One region of the Pseudoalteromonas sp. SR45-6 genome, then DNA from elsewhere that is predicted to be linked to it. Evidence: predicted binding sites of a transcription regulator. Region 1 holds the regulator's gene; each other region holds the start of a gene.
The links. The regulator sigma-54, encoded in region 1, starts transcription at its own class of promoters, with help from an activator protein. The targets are predictions, from matches to a motif close to GTTGGCACGNNNNTNGNNT.
Positions count from the first base shown of each region.

Region 2: the regulator sigma-54 is predicted to act here: its motif matches at 1,473-1,491, upstream of H5158_RS20670 (CsbD family protein).
Region 3: the regulator sigma-54 is predicted to act here: its motif matches at 1,647-1,665, upstream of H5158_RS05845 (PAS domain-containing sensor histidine kinase).

Region 1 covers NZ_JACJDM010000049.1:13,412-16,698, reverse strand. Annotated here, with positions in the region: gene rapZ (RNase adapter RapZ) at 1-487, opposite strand, end outside; gene ptsN (PTS IIA-like nitrogen regulatory protein PtsN) at 508-960, opposite strand; gene hpf (ribosome hibernation promoting factor) at 965-1,252, opposite strand; gene H5158_RS17660 (RNA polymerase factor sigma-54) at 1,281-2,777, opposite strand; gene lptB (LPS export ABC transporter ATP-binding protein) at 2,844-3,287, opposite strand, start outside.
Region 2 covers NZ_JACJDM010000075.1:2,308-5,594, forward strand. Annotated here, with positions in the region: gene hrpB (ATP-dependent helicase HrpB) at 1-1,271, opposite strand, end outside; gene H5158_RS20670 (CsbD family protein) at 1,541-1,738, shown strand; gene H5158_RS20675 (RpiB/LacA/LacB family sugar-phosphate isomerase) at 1,959-2,591, shown strand; gene H5158_RS20680 (hypothetical protein) at 2,655-3,287, opposite strand, start outside.
Region 3 covers NZ_JACJDM010000008.1:44,571-47,857, forward strand. Annotated here, with positions in the region: gene H5158_RS05835 (sigma-54 dependent transcriptional regulator) at 1-574, shown strand, start outside; gene H5158_RS05840 (DNA-3-methyladenine glycosylase I) at 972-1,559, opposite strand; gene H5158_RS05845 (PAS domain-containing sensor histidine kinase) at 1,700-2,812, shown strand; gene H5158_RS05850 (sigma-54 dependent transcriptional regulator) at 2,809-3,287, shown strand, end outside.

The DNA of each region.
Region 1 (3,287 bases):
TAATGATTAGTTTTTTATCTTTTTTCCCTAAAATCTTTTCACGGATTGACTCTGCAAGCTGGTGGACACTCAGATCAGTGGTATCAAGTATAAAGTCAGCGCGAGTAGTTAATACATCAAGTAATACTTTTTCTTGCTTGATGGCTAAATCCAGTGGCAAAGAGTCCAAAGATAATGGATGTAAGCGCCGAGTTTCAGAAAAACGTTTGATCAGGGTTTGATCATCACTGTCTAAATAAAATAGCGTCGGATTTGCAAAACCAGGCAAGTATTCAAGAATATCGTTAAATTCTTCCTGCTCTTTCGGTAAATTACGGACATCAATACTGACGGCAATTTTGTCATAATTATCAGAGACACTGCGCACTAATGAAGGTAATAAGTTTACCGGAATATTATCTACACAATAATAGCCAAGATCTTCTACTACACGCAGAGCAACAGATTTACCTGAGCCAGAACGCCCACTGATGATGATTAACTCCATGTAAATTCTCCTTCATTTGGCTACGATTGCGCAGCAATTACGTGATACAAATCTTGGTCTGTTTTTGCGCTACGTAGTTGTTTACAAAAATCTTTGTCGTTGAGTTTATCAGCAATTGTGGCTAACGTCTTCAAATGAAGTTGGCTATCACCATCTGGCACGATGAGAGCTACAAATATATCAACTGGGCGATTATCTATCGCATCAAAATCAATCGGTGATTCACTCACTATAATTATTGCTAGCGGGTTTTCAACACCACTCATACGGCCATGAGGAATAGCAATACCACGACCAATACCCGTACTACCTAGTTTTTCTCTCGACAGTAGTGCGTTGAGGATTTCTTGTTGTGATAGCTGAGGAAGTTGTTCATGAGCCAATTGGCTGATAAATTCAATGATCCGTTTTTTGCTATTAAAAAGGACCGCAGCTTTACTGCAGTCCTGGCAAATAAGTGAGCTTAATTTCATAGTGTTAGTGTCGAGCGTGCTTCTCTTTGTGTTTAATTACCTGACGGTCAAGTTTGTCGATTAGTCCGTCAATGGCTGCATACATGTCTTGGTGCTCAGTTGAGGCAAATAATTCAGCGCCACTGACATGTAATGTGGCTTCTGCTTTTTGGCTTAGCTTTTCTACATCAAGAATGACATGGACATTATTGATATGATCAAAATGCCTTTCAAGCTTGGCAAACTTATTGTTTACATAGTCTCTTAATGAATCAGTAATTTCTACATGACGACCAGTTAAATTTAGTTGCATAAGCATTTTCCTCTTGTGATTTTACGCCTTAAATCAAACTTTTACGTTGATTTGACGGTGGAATAGCCAGTGACTCGCGGTATTTTGCAATAGTCCGTCTAGCTACTTTGATACCTTGCTCTGCCAATATATCTGCAATTTTACTATCACTCAATGGTTTCGCTGAGTTTTCTGCACTGATCAATTTTCTGATCAATGCTCGAATGGCTGTCGATGAGCATTCGCCGCCGTTCTCAGTACTTACATGGCTCGAGAAAAAATATTTTAACTCAAATATACCACGAGGGGTATGCATGTATTTTTGGGTGGTTACACGAGAAATTGTTGATTCGTGCATCTCAACCATTTCGGCAACGTCGTTTAGTACCATAGGGCGCATGGCCTCAGGGCCATGCTCAAAGAATCCTTGCTGCTGTTTAACAATGCAGTTGGTTACTTTGAGTAACGTCTCGTTACGACTTTCTAGGCTTTTAATAAACCATTTAGCTTCTTGCAAATGCGAGCGTATAAATTGGCTGTCAGTGCTTGATTTTACAGAGCGTGACATCGCCGCATATTGGCTGTTCACTCTAATTTTTGGCATGCTGTCTGGATTGAGTTCAACCACCCAGCGACCTTTAATTTTTTTCACCGAAACGTCAGGAATAACATACTCTGATTCTTCGCGTACTATGGTATCCGCAGGCTTTGGGTTAAGGCTGTGGATCAGTGTCATTACTTCTTTTAGTTCATCTTCTTTAAGCTTAGTCTTTTTCATCAAAGTGCGATAGTCACGACTAGCTAATAAATCGATATGATCAGTTAAAATCATTTTTGTCTCGCTAATCCAAGGAGTTGCAGGATCAAATTGATTTAATTGAATACATAAACATTCTTGTAGGCTGCGCGCAGCAATACCAACAGGGTCAAACAACTGAATGCGTTTTAACACTGCTTGCACTTCGTCGAGTTCGATTTCTTCTTCGTTATTACCTTGATTTAAGCTCTCTGCAATGTCTTCGCAGCTCAAGGTTAAAATACCTGAATCGTCAACGGCTTCAACAATCGCAATGGCAATGGCTTCATCGGTTGGACTAAAAGGTGTGAGTTGTAATTGCCACATTAGATATTCGTGCAAGGTTTCAGTTGAGGCACCTTGATAAATTGACTCATCTTCAGGCATTGGCCCAGATGACGTATTTGGCGCAGCACTCATGTATTCGTCCCAGGTGACGTCCATAGCCATTTCGTCACTTAAGGTCTCTTTACTTAATGCTTCGCTACTTTCTTGTTCATATTCGCTTGGCTTGTCGTCTGCTGATGCGCTAACGGTTAAGTCATCGTTATCTTGTTTTTGTTCGTTTTTACCAGCCGTGTCGTCTGAATATTCATGTTCTTCTAGCTCTAACAATGGATTGCTGTCGAGCGCTTCTTGAATTTCTTGCTGGAGATCCAATGTACTGAGTTGCAATAAGCGAATTGCTTGTTGCAGCTGTGGTGTCATTGTAAGTTGCTGGCCCATGCGCAGCTGGAGTGATTGCCTCATGTATCTCTAACAATCCTTTTATTGTTATCATCGTTAAGTCTAGCAGATACTTAGCCGAGCGTGGCTTTATAGCCTAAATTGCTCGCCCAGGTAAACATCGCGGACTGTTTGGTCGGCGAGTACATGCTCAGGGGTACCTGATGCAATTAACTCCCCATGAGAAACTATGTAGGCTTTTTCACAAACATCAAGGGTTTCTCGTACATTGTGGTCGGTAATAAGCACGCCAATACCACGGTTTTTAAGGTGTTCAATAATCTTCTTTATATCTAACACTGAAATAGGATCAACGCCAGCAAAAGGCTCATCAAGTAAGATAAATTTTGGGTTTGCGGCTAAAGCGCGTGCAATTTCAACTCGACGACGTTCACCGCCAGATAATGCCATACCTTGGCTGTCGCGGATATGTTGAATGCTAAACTCATCAAGTAAGCTGTCGAGCGCTTCTTCTCTGGCTTGTTTATTCAGCTCTTTACGAGTTTCTAAAATAGCCATCAGGTTTTGATAAAC
Region 2 (3,287 bases), on a different contig from region 1:
TGCTGCGCTTTAATTAGCATGTGCGCTAGGCGAATATCCGCGCCAAAACTTAGCATACGTGTACCGAGGGGGGTCAATTTATTGTTATTATCGAGCGCCTCTAACATTTGCAGTAATTTTGTTGCTTGCTGTATTTGTTGTGCTGTTGGACTATCTAACAAGCTTAGATCAGTTAACTCCGCGCCCCAGAATTTTGCCTCCAATAATAATTGGCTAATATCAGCACTTAAAATTTCTGGCGCATCATGGCTATTACGCCGCTCAAAGGTTTGTTTTGAACCAAGCCTATAAACTACACCGGGCTCAATACGCCCAGCCCGCCCAGCTCGTTGAATTGCCGATGAGCGAGAAATACTTTGTGTGGTGAGTTCAGTAACGCCAGTTTTTAAATTAAAACTAGCAGCGCGGCGCTTGCCACTATCAACCACAATACGAATACCTTCAATGGTTAAGCTAGTTTCGGCAACATTGGTGGTCAGCACCACTTTACGAGTACCTTTTGCCGCAGGGGCAATTGCAGCTTGTTGAGATGCTTTATCTTGTTCACCAAACAGAGTAACTACATGGCAATTTGCAGGCAAATCTGACAGCGCTTGTTGTACGCGGTTGATCTCATATTGACCGGGCAAAAAAACTAACGCACTGCCTGTTTGTTCAACTAAAGCTTGTTTGATAATACTGGCCATAGCGTCAAGCCAGCGGCTTTCATCTTTAATGGGTATGTAAATTTCATCGATGGGAAAGCTACGCCCGTGGGAACTAATAATTGAACAATCAAAAAACTGCTGATAGCGTTCGCTATCAAGGGTTGCCGACATCAATAAAATCGTTAAATCATCACGCAGTGCAGCTTGAGATTCTAATGCAAACGCTAATGCGGTATCGGCCGCAATAGAGCGCTCATGAAATTCATCAAATATCAGTAGGTCAACGCCACTGAGCTCTGGGTCGTTTTGTAGCATACGCGTGAGCATGCCCTCGGTAACAATTTCAAGGCGGGTATTAACACTGACTTTGGTTTCCTGCCTGATACGTAAACCAACGCTTTGCCCTACGGTTTCGTTTTGGCACTGTGCTAAATAGTTGGCAATATTACGTGCAGCTAAGCGACGCGGCTCAAGCATGACAATGTGCTTAAAGTGCCCGTCGCGCATCAACTGCAATGGTAACCATGTTGACTTACCCGCACCCGGCGGCGCTTGTAGTAAGGTAATCGGATCACTTTGTAATGTAGTAACGAGTTGATGATATATTTCTTGAACCGGCAGCACAGCTATTTATCCTAAATTGCATTGCCGATATTGTAACAAAAAACTGCAGTAAATCAGATTCATAAAATCGGTGATTATTGAGTGTTTGCAATAATTACAGACCGTTGCGTAGATTTTTTAGCTTATAATCTATTAAAAACTCATCTCTAAATAATAAAAACATTAACCAATTGATTATTAATAATAAAGTTATAATTTAATTTTGGTACAAGCCTTGCTACTTTATAACTGAAAGTAAATTCACAAACCGACATTATAAGGAGCGAATTATGAACAGTGATCGTATCGAAGGTAATTGGAAAGAACTTAAAGGTAAAGCGCAACGTAAATGGGGCGATCTTACTGACGGTGATTTAGATAAAATTGAAGGTAGCCGTAAAGAGCTGGTTGGTAAAATTCAACAAGCATACGGTAAATCGAAAGAAGAAGCTGAGCGTGAAGTTGATGAGTTTGAAAAAGGCCATTAATCAAAAACGCTAGGTAACTACAAAACCGCCTGAGCAGGCGGTTTTTTATTTTTAAACTCAAATAGCTGCTTTCATACTGAAGTTAAACTCAAAGCTCCTATGGTACTTCCTAACCTCTAGCAACTTACACAAATACTAATATTTAATAGATAACAACATTTGCCACCGGTAGCATTGGTATGTAGAATCAACTCAACGTTAACAAAATTGGTAGAGTCAAATGAAAATCGCATTAATGAACGAATTCAGTCAAGCGGCAAAAAACCCAATAGTACTTGAACAGCTTAACACTGTTGCTAATGCACAAAATCACCAAGTATTTAATGTGGGTATGGATGGCGATAACGATCATCGACTAACCTATATTCACCTAGGAATTATCGCAAGCTTACTGCTCAACTCTAAAGCGGTAGATTTTGTAGTGACCGGTTGTGGCACAGGTCAAGGCGCACTCATGGCGAGCAATGCGTTTCCTGGTGTGAGCTGTGGTTATTGTATTGATCCATCAGATGCTTACCTATTTGCACAAATAAACAATGGTAATGCACTCGCTTTACCCTATGCAAAAGGCTTTGGCTGGGGCGCTGAGTTAAATATTAAATATATATTTGAAAAAGCATTTACCGGCGAAAAAGGCCAAGGGTATCCAGCAGAACGTAAAGAGTCACAAGTAACAAATGCAGGTATTTTAAATCAACTAAAAGTGGATGTTGCTAAAGATTACTTAAGCGCACTTGAAGCTATTGATCCTGAGCTGATTAAACAAGCGATTGGCGGACCACGTTTTCAAGAGTGCTTTTTCGCACATTGCCAAGACGACGCAATTGCTGCGTTTGTTAAAGCGCGTATTTAATAAAATAGCGCCCTATATTTAAGGGGAGAACCCTCCCCTTTTTGCATCTAAGATAATTAACTTTTAACTTCCAGTGTTGATAATATCCTGAGACAAAATACGCTTACCATCTTTATATACTTCAAGCCAACCTGGTGGTGAGGTATCACAGCCAATCACTGTAACTTGTAATACGTAGCTGTAACGGCCGTTTTTAAATGTGTAACTATGATTACCGCCACTGCCCTCAAATTCGATCTCACCTTTTAGTAAGACTATATCTGGCTTATCGCTGGTTTTTTTATCATTGCTCCACGACGCATAGCGGAAGTTTCCATCACCTAAGTCATCAATGCGAATACGGTATTTAGCTGTTTGCCAATCTAAAATAGGCTCTACAAAAGCATTAATACTTGGGTGAAGCGCTTGCTTATCAGCTGCTATTAAATTTTTAGCCAGCAATTGTTCTTTAGCTGTTTGGTAATTGATACCGATGATTTTCCCATCCGTATCTACCCAAACGACACCGCTATTTAGCATAATGCCGCGCCAACCTACTTTATCCCAGTCAGTATCGATATTTGAATCAACAATCTGTTTAATAAGCGTCTCATCAAACACGTCATCAAAACGCTCAACTAACTCAGCTTCATTATTAATATCAGGCACTGGATATGTGCGCGAAAGCGGATAACGAATATGTGAGGAAATAGCCGC
Region 3 (3,287 bases), on a different contig from region 1:
TCGACTCAATGTTTTTCCTATCGAAAACCCATCTCTTGCAGAACGTGCTGATGATATTCCATTATTATTAAAAGAGTTAATGCGCCGTATTAATGAGCAAAGTGGTACTACCGCTAAGTTTACTGAGCGGGCAATTGATAGTTTAAAAGAGCACACATGGCCGGGGAATATTCGCGAGTTAGCGAACTTAGTTGAGCGTATGGTGATCATGTTGCCAGATAAAGTGGTTGATATTCCCGATCTACCAGCAAAATATCGTTATATTGAAGTTGATGCTTATGAACCACAATATCCCGAAGAGCTTATGGAGCGTGATGCTTTCAATGATATTTTCAGTACTGGTTTTAGTGATTACGACGATGAGCCAGAAGTTGAAGCAATTCAGCCATCAGCAGACCTTTTACCCGACGAAGGGATTGAGCTAAAAGATTATTTAGCTGAGCTGGAAATTAGCCTGATCACTCAGGCCTTAGAGCGTTATGATTATGTCGTAGCGCGTGCTGCGGAGATCTTGGGTGTACGCCGCACAACCTTAGTTGAAAAAATGAAAAAATATAACCTATCACGAGATTAACAGCTAAGAGCAGGTTTTAGGTGTCAGGTAGCAGGTTTTAGGCAGAAATTAACCAAGTACGATGGTAATTACACCTTTAGAATGGGCTTCGTCATTACCCATAGGCGTTAAGCTTGCTGACGCGCTCACCATCTTTAATTCGGGGGGGGCTGTAGTGAATAAATCACTAAAAACTTTTTGCACAAAGAGAAAACAATGAGGGTAAATGAGAAGAAAAAATGCCACGGGCTTCGAGCAATGAGCTTCGAATACCCTAAAATCTGATACTTTTTTTTACCTCATAAGCGCAGCGCACTCTTAACCTCTTTGTGAATACATTTTAATTGCGCGGGATAAACCCGCGCCTACAAGATTAATTGCGCAAAGAGAAGATTTTCTAGCACCTAGCACCTTTCACCTAGTATTTTTCAATAATCTCAGCTTTACGAAAACAATCATTACTGTGATCATTCACCATACCACAGGCCTGCATATGGGCGTACACTGTGGTTGGACCTAAAAACTTAAATCCCCGTTTTTTTAAATCTTTTGCAAATGCAGTTGAGGCCTCTGTGATTGCAGGGTAGTCACTAAGTTTATCTAACTCATTCACTAACGGCTTACCACCTACAAACTGCCATTGATAGTTACTGAAGCTGCCAAATTCTTGCTGAATTTCAATAAAACGTTTGGCGTTATTTATAGTTGCTACAATTTTTAAACGATTACGTATAATTGTTTCATCAAGCATTAATCGTTCAACATCGTGCTCGTTCATTTGTGCGACTTTTTCTACATCAAAATCCAAAAATGCACGACGATAGCCATCACGTTTCTTTAAAATCGTATACCAACTTAATCCTGCTTGTGCTGATTCCAGAGTAATAAATTCAAAAAGTGTTTGGTCATCATATACTGGGATCCCCCATTCATCATCGTGATAGGCAACATAGTCATCTTTACTGGTATCGAGCCAAGGGCAGCGACATAAATTTGTTGAATTCATAGTGTCTCCTTGCTTTGCTTATTTTAGTTTGTCATTTTTTTGTCGCGTTATTTATACGCTAAGCAAATGAAATTAATCAATATAATTGTTGGTACAATTTGTGCATTTAGCTAGTTAGATCCTGTAAACGAGAATGCATTATGGCCTTAGCTAATGTCTTAAAACCACAATTTATCACAGCGACCCAGTATAACCCATGTTTACTGCAAGAAGAGTACATTGGTGAGTTAAGTGAATTACGCCAGCAAGCCAGTTGGTTAAGTCATTTAGTAGATACAATGCCTGCGGGTGTTGTGGTGCTTGATGGTCGCGGTTTGATCGCTAAAGCTAATCAAATTGCAACAGACATGCTAGGGGAGCCACTCGAAGGTGAAAAGTGGTTCAGTGTGATCCAGCGCTCGTTTCGGCCCCAACAAGATGATGGCCATGAAGTATCGCTAAAAGATGGACGCTTAATTAAGTTAGAAATAACGGCATTAGCGCCAGAGCCAGGGCAATTAATCTTAATGACTGACTTAACCGAAACGCGTCGTCTACAAACACGCGTTGCACATATGCAGCGTTTAAGTGCATTGGGTAAAATGGTGGCATCTTTGGCACATCAAGTGCGAACACCACTGTCTGCTGCGATTTTGTATGCCGCTAATTTAGGTTCAAAGCGGTTACCCGAAAGCTCGCGAGGCAATTTTCATACTAAGTTAATGTCGCGTTTAAAAGATCTCGAAACCCAAGTAAACGATATGTTGTTGTTCGCAAAAAGTGGCGATCAGCAAGTTGTTGAACATGTTTCCATGCAGCAATTATTAACTGAAGTGAAAACTGGCGCTGATGCTATGGTCGCACTTAATAATAGTGAACTTCAGGTCAGTTTACCTGAGCCTGATATCGAGATAATGGGCAATAAAACTGCGCTTGCCAGTGCCATTCAAAACCTTATTCACAATAGTATTCAAGTCATTGGCAGTAATGCACTCGTTCAATTAAGTGCGCAGCGGGATGCGAGTGACCCCGAGCTAGTGTGTATTACTGTAAGTGATAATGGCCCTGGGGTCGATTTAAGCTTACTTGATAAATTATTTGAACCATTTTTTACTACCCGAAGCCAAGGCACAGGTTTAGGCTTAGCGGTAGTTAGTTCAGTCGCAAATGCACACCAAGGACGAGTTGCAGTAACGAACAATGCTCAAGGCGGAGCCTGCTTTAGTTTACTGTTACCTATTTGTACAAAGTCAACATCGGCGGAGGCAATATGAACAACACGATTTTAGTGGTTGAAGATGATGCAGGGCTTCGTGAAGCCTTGATTGATACGCTTGAAATGTCTGGAATAGATTGCGTTGCGGCTGACAGTGCTGAGCAAGCTATGGTGCTACTTAAAAAAGACAGCTTTTCGCTGGTCGTGAGCGATGTGCAAATGGGCGCGATGAGTGGTCTTGATTTACTGCGCAGCATTAATCTTAATTACCCTGATCTACCGGTTTTAATGATGACAGCGTATGCGACTATTGATGATGCTGTTGAGGCTATGCGGTTAGGGGCAATTGACTATATGGCCAAACCGTTTGCGCCCGAAGTGCTACTTAATATGGTAAGCCGCTATCTACCTGAGCCGGAAAAAGAAACTGACGGGCCGATTGTCGCTGATCCGAGTAGCATTCAGCTATTAGAACTTGCAAGTCGGGTTGCTAAATCGGATGCCAGTGTGATGGTGCTTGGTCCTAGTGGCTC